2 regions of the Paenibacillus sp. GXUN7292 genome follow, and region 2 is predicted to be linked to the other one. Evidence: riboswitches for the same ligand, from Rfam matches in the RefSeq annotation. Region 2 holds a riboswitch; the other holds the start of a gene.
What was found. A riboswitch is a leader RNA that binds a small molecule or an ion and turns the genes downstream of it on or off. The one in region 2 is predicted to bind cobalamin.
Positions count from the first base shown of each region.

Region 1: it holds a riboswitch for cobalamin, as region 2 does, so the genes downstream of both, ACRRU2_RS07305 (S-layer homology domain-containing protein) here and ACRRU2_RS18410 (ABC transporter substrate-binding protein) in region 2, are expected to answer to the same signal.

Region 1 covers NZ_JBOZWO010000005.1:196,196-199,407, reverse strand. The annotation lists gene ACRRU2_RS07305 (S-layer homology domain-containing protein) at 1-1,541, opposite strand, end outside; cobalamin riboswitch at 1,717-1,911, opposite strand; gene spo0A (sporulation transcription factor Spo0A) at 2,066-2,878, opposite strand; gene spoIVB (SpoIVB peptidase) at 3,212-3,212, opposite strand, start outside.
Region 2 covers NZ_JBOZWO010000024.1:2,539-5,750, forward strand. The annotation lists gene ACRRU2_RS18395 (heavy metal translocating P-type ATPase) at 1-356, shown strand, start outside; gene ACRRU2_RS18400 (sulfite exporter TauE/SafE family protein) at 353-1,039, shown strand; gene ACRRU2_RS18405 (FixH family protein) at 1,049-1,519, opposite strand; cobalamin riboswitch at 1,592-1,818, shown strand; gene ACRRU2_RS18410 (ABC transporter substrate-binding protein) at 1,962-2,969, shown strand; gene ACRRU2_RS18415 (FecCD family ABC transporter permease) at 2,966-3,212, shown strand, end outside.

The sequences.
Region 1 (3,212 bases), on a different contig from region 2:
AAAGCTTGATCCGTAGCCATCAAATCAATCTGACCAGAATTAGCCCCGCCGTTACTGCTTCCACCAGATTTCACATAATAAAATCCGCCTTTTACGTCTGAGTAGGCCAGCAATGCATCAAATACTGAATTTCCGTTTTTAATAAATCTGACGTCTTGATCAGGGTTAATGCCAAGGCCTGTTAAAGCAACGATTACCTGAGCGACGCTCTGCGAATTTACAGTTTCCCAGGTGGCATAACCACCATCTGCATGCTGGACATTTGATAGCCAAGACAAACCGCGATCGATAGCCTTTGTGACTTTCTCATTATTTTTATAGTAGGGAGTCAAACTTTGTATAGCCATTGCCGTTATATCCGGATCCGCTTCAGATGGGTTATTGCCAAGCGCCCAGCCTCCTCCATTCACTTCTCTATCCAAAATAAACTGAATCAGCAGCTCTCTGGTCGTTTGTTTTTTAACGCCTGCTGCTACAGGGATGTCATAGCTTTTACTATCCAAAGCTATAAGCGCAAAGATTGGGCCATTAATTCCTTGCTTAATAACAGTTTCAAAATCTGCAAGCGGCTCGCGCAAATCGTAGCCTGCAGCATTCGTTATATCTTTTCCAATCGCGGTTAACGCAAGAATAACTCTGCCATACTCCGTATATTTTACATGATGGAGCTTGCTGGAATTCTCTATTAAAAATTGCTCTACATTTTTAACATATTGACTATAATATTGCGCATCGATTGGTATGCCTGAACGAGCAAGCCCAAATATCGTCCAATCGCCGCCAACGCTTGCTATGACAGGATTCGTTACTTCTGCTTGTAAAAAGCTGGACGTTTTTTTCAACTGCTCCGTTATTTTTGCTATTTCCAAAGATTTTTGAAATGCTGTTGAATCTTCCTTGTATACATATGCACGAACTGCAACTACAGCAGCCATTTCCCTAGTAACGGCTTGATTGGCATGAAAGCCAGCTGCATCGCCCGTCATAATGCCAAGTGCGGTAACTGCCTCAACAGCTTGCTTTGCCCATTCTGACACTTTATTGCTATCTTTTATTACACTAGCGGATTTTGAAAATTCAAGCTCTAATGCTCTAGCGATTATAACTGCCATTTCTTCACGAGTAATCGTTGCATTAGGCTGGAATTTATTCGCGTAGCCTGTAATCAAGCCTTTATTAAAAGCTGTGTTTACATAAGGAGCAAACCAGTCCTGGTCCGTTACATCCGTAAAAAAGCCTGTTTGTTCTGGGGTCACATCAAAGTCTAGCATTGCTGCCAAAATCTTTGTGAACTCCGCTCTCGTAATCGGCTTCTTCGGATTGAACTTGCCTGCGCTGCCTTGGACAAAGCCATTGTCCGTAGCTTGTTGTATAGCCTCTAATGCCCAAGCAGAAATTTGTTCATAATCGCGATACAGCTCTTTAATGGAAGACGTAGATTGCTGTTCCTTACTTGCAGAAGCTATCGATACATGGAACAAGAACGCCGAAACAAACAAACTGCCAATGAGCAGCCACGATAACCACTTCTGTTTTCTCATCTCTTTCAAACTCCTCCTGTTACTCTATACCGATGAATGATAAGAACAAGTTTATAGATAAAACTTATAAATTCTTATAATTCAAAAAACCTCTTAACAGAAGGTTAAGAGGTCTAAACTGCACTTACAAAAAAAGCATGCAAAAATAGACACCCTCCTATCCTTCGTAGAAAAATGATCTGAAGCTTTTCAGGCAGGTATTCTGGCTCAAGAATCAACGTCTATGCTGCCTTCCCAGTTTCCCAGTGGCATTTAAGCATAGACTCCTCTTATACAGCGGCGGGACCGCGTGGGAATCTCACCCACTTCCCTTTTACCCAATTAAATAAAGTCAACTTTACTTACTGGCACCTTAAGCTTTTATATTTTTATTGTCTGTTTATCATATATGATATGTTTGTGTTTGTCATGAACAAAATGATATTCAATCAAATACTTTAAATAAAAAACACTTCTTTAACGGAATTGGATTTCCGATAAAGAAGTGTCTGTTGCTTCTCGCGTTATATTTAATTCTTACCCTTTCACGACACCTTATGCTCAATCCTCAGCTTATCAGCCACCATTGCGATAAACTCGCTATTGGTTGGTTTAGACTTGCTGATGTTGATGGTGTAGCCGAACAGATGGCTGATGCTGTCGATGTTGCCGCGTGTCCAAGCGACCTCGATCGCATGGCGAATGGCGCGTTCGACGCGTGACGGCGTCGTTTTGAATTTTTCGGCGATAGCTGGATACAACGTTTTTGTAATTGCTCCTAAAATTTCAATATTGTTGTATACCATCGTGATCGCTTCACGAAGATACTGATAACCTTTAATATGCGCTGGTACGCCGATTTCGTGAATAATGCTCGTAATATTCGCATCCAGATTTTTGCCCTTTGCCATTGGCACTACATTGGATTTCAATGATGTGGATGAAGTGCTGAATTGCGCTGAAGTCGAGTGGGCAGGCACTCCCACAAGCTGACGGATACGATTAGCCAATACTTCCATATCGAATGGCTTTAAAATATAGTATGAAGCTCCCAACTGTACGGCCTTTTGCGTAATATTTTCTTGGCCGAATGCTGTTAGCATAATGATCTTAGGCATTGGACTCAAATTCATTTCACGCAGTTTTTCCAAAACACCTAATCCATCCAAATGAGGCATAATAATATCAAGTATTAAAATATCTGGAACATTACGTGTCTGCTCCAAATGTCTTATTACCTCTTCACCGTTATACGCAACACCGCAAACCTTCATATCACTTTGTTCGGATATGTATTCCGATAACAAGCCAGTAAATTCTCTGTTGTCATCTGCTAACAATACTTCGATCTTGTGCAAAGTGTAATCCTCCCTCGAAATGATATTGATGTCTCGCTCTTAGGTTGTCTGAATTTAGTTTTCGACATAACTAATTGAATTCCTCCTGTCGAAAATTTTTTTTCTTTATTTTTTTATGTAATTTCGATATAATTAATAATTTGCTACATGATCTGATTCCATTCGAAATCATTCGACAAATAGAGCCTTTTCATATGACAAATATGGAACTGTTTAATTTTAACACAATTTAGCAACGAGTATAAACAAAACTGTGACTAACAGCTTGTTTAGTTGAAGGAAAGTTCAACTAATCAAGATGCAAGTCACAGTTTTGTTGTTTATTAAGCAGAGT
Region 2 (3,212 bases):
TGATTGGTGACGGCTGGAATGATGCGCCTTCCTTGGCTGCTGCCGATGTGGGCATTGCAATGGGGAGCGGAACGACAGCGGCTTTGCATGCAGGACATATTACACTGCTCTATTCTAGACTTAAGGCAGTTACAGACGTAATTGCGGTTAGTAAATTGACGATTGCGAATGTGAAACAGAACTTGGGCTTTGCCTTCCTGTACAACATGCTGATGCTACCGCTCGCTATAGCAGGTCTGCTGCAGCCGTGGATGGCAGGAATTGCAATGGCGCTAAGCTCGATTTCTGTTGTAAGCAATGCGCTTCGGCTGAAGCTGCAAATGAATCGCAGATACAAAGGAGCAGCGAAAGGATGATGATAACATGGCATGAGGCGGGACTAATATTGCTGACAGGTATTTTCGGAGCTCCCCATTGCATGGGCATGTGCGGAGGGATTGTAACGACGGTTGCGCTTAACAGCTCTTTTTCTGCATGGCGGGCGAGCCTGCTGTATCACGCGGGAAGAATAACCTCCTATACGCTGCTTGGAATGGTGATGGGCCTTGTTGGTTCCTTCCTCAATGTCGCAGGCAAGGTAGCAGGCTTGCAAGGCGCAGCATCTATTATAGGCGGTATTTTTATATTGCTTTGGCTATGGCGGCGTAATCAGCTGCCATTTTTAGCGGCTTTGTCTGCAAGGCTGCATCATCAAATGACCCCAAGGTCAGAGCGCAGTGCCTATATGGAATCTCTGCATATTGCTTTAACAGGTTTTGCCTTCGGATTTCTGCCCTGCGGGCTGACCTATGCGATGCAGATGAATGCGGCTGCTTCGGGCACAATGGTTTCGGGGGCTGTTATTATGCTGTTATTCGGCCTTTCTACCTTTCCTGTACTGGCAGCGACAGCGGCAGCAGCAAAGCTGATTACTAGAAAAAATAGAAGCCTGCTGCGCAAAATCGGCAATGCCGCTGCTTTATTAATAGGAATCATTGCCATAATGCGCGGGCTAGCTGCTAATGGCCTTATTCCGTCTATAGCGATATGGCTATGGTAGTGATAAATGTTATAAAGTGCGGACCGCTTTAATTTCGCGGAACAATGTGACCGGTTTCTCTTGTCCGAGCTTGATCGAGAGTTTAGCCTGCCAGTCGCCTGGCATTAGCGGGTAGCCTTCTCCGATATAAGTGCCGGGCTGCTGCTCTTGAAGCGTGAAATTCATATCGCCGCAAAACATGCCGATCATACTGAGCTTCACGGACAGCTCGGCCCCTGTGATCGGCAGTTGATCCTTATCTGCAAGCTCGATAATAAAGGTGTTTGGTGTGAGTACTTTTGCCGGGGCTGGTGTAACCGTCCATATGGCCTGCAAGTCAGCTTGAAGATGCTCGGTAGTAACAGGCAGGCTTTCCTCTTTTGCAGAAGGATGCAATGTATCTTGAAAAAAATAAAAAACTCCGAAAATAAGGATTACGATAGGCAGGCATATTACAATTGCTTTAGATGAATAGTGAGCGGGTGATGCTTTTCTATTCATAAGCGCACTCCTTTCGATTTATGGTTGGGAATGGACAAATAGGCGGTTGAAGTGTATAGTTACTACTGACAATTTTATTTTAATTAAACAGGTGCTAATCGATCGCAGAGATGCTATCTTACGTCGGTCAGCATAATTGGGAAACCGGTGCAAATCCGGTACGGACCCGCCACTGTAATGCTGGACACCAGCCTTTGCTGGAAAGTCAACATCAGTTAATGCCACTGAGCAGCCGCTGCTTGGGAAGGCGCTGATCGTTCAAGCTGAGTCAGGATACCTGCCTGTTTAAAAGACGCTTATGCCTACGAGGAATTAGGGAGGTGTTCGGGGGATCCATTGTTTGCAGAAATCCTGCAGGCAATCACGGGCATTTCCGACACTTGTTGTTGGGAATGTTTTTTTGTGTTTTAGCTAGATATAGAGAATAGGAGAGAGATGTTCAATGTGGAAAAATAAAAAATGCAATAAACGAATGCTGCTGTCCTTGCTAGCTGTTATTATGACAGCAATGCTGGCTGCCTGCGGAGCTGGCAGTACGAATCAGCCCAGCGCTACGCCTTCATCCAGTTCAGCTGCCAGTACGCCTGAGACGACGGCTTCACCAACTCCTGGGCAGGAGGCCGAGACTGCCTATCCCTTGACACTTAAGGACAGCACTGGATTTGAGCTTACGTTTGAAAAAGCGCCTGCCAAGGTTGTTTCTATTTTGTCCAGCGAGACTGAAATTTTATATGCGATCGGTGCAGGCGAGCAGGTTGTAGGTGTTGATGATTTCAGCAACTACCCGCCAGAGGCGCTGGAAAAACCAAAGGTGGGAGATGTAACAACAAATATTGAAGCGGTGCTTGCATTGGAGCCTGATTTGGTGCTTGCCTCCTCTACTATGAATACTGCCGCAGTAGAGCAGCTTAGAGCTTTAAATATTAACGTATATGCAACGGATCCGAAAACATATGACGAAGTTGCCCAGAAAATTGAATTAATCGGTAAAATTATGAATAAACAAAACGAAGCTGCTGCAGTAGCGGGTCATATGCTTACAGTTAAATCGGAAGTGACAGACAAAATTAAAGATGCAGCGAAAAAGTCGGTTTTCTTTGATGTTTCTGATGGATGGACAGTTGGCTCCGGCGAGTTTATCGATGAACTGATTTCACTAGCTGGCGGCAGCAATATTGCTGCTGAGCAGCAGGGCTGGTTCGAAGCTGACAATGAAATGGTGATCAAGCATAATCCGGATGTGATATTATTCTCAAGCTACGGAGGGGATACAAACGCTCTGGTGGATGGAATTGCAGCAAGATCTGGCTGGGATGCTATCGAAGCTGTGAAAAACAAAGCGATTTTCCCTATTAATGAGGATCTTGTATCGCGAGTTGGCCCGCGTCTGGCAGACGCCCTGCAGGCAATGTCTGCTGCGGTTCACCCTGAGCTGTTTGAAGCGAAATGAAAATAAAACTTTACTTGTATGGAGGAGCAGCATTGCTCCTTCTTGCTGTTTCTATTATTACTAGCCTTTCTTTAGGCTCAGCGGGCATTTCGATTCAAGATGCCTGGCGCATACTCGTGCATTATATGTTTGGCTTGTCTATGGATAATTCCAGCTTTAGCGGTGCTGAAGTAGCCATCATTACGAAGGTGCGGCTGCCGAGAGTTCTGCTTGCAGTATTAGTAGGAGCAGCTCTGGCCCTTG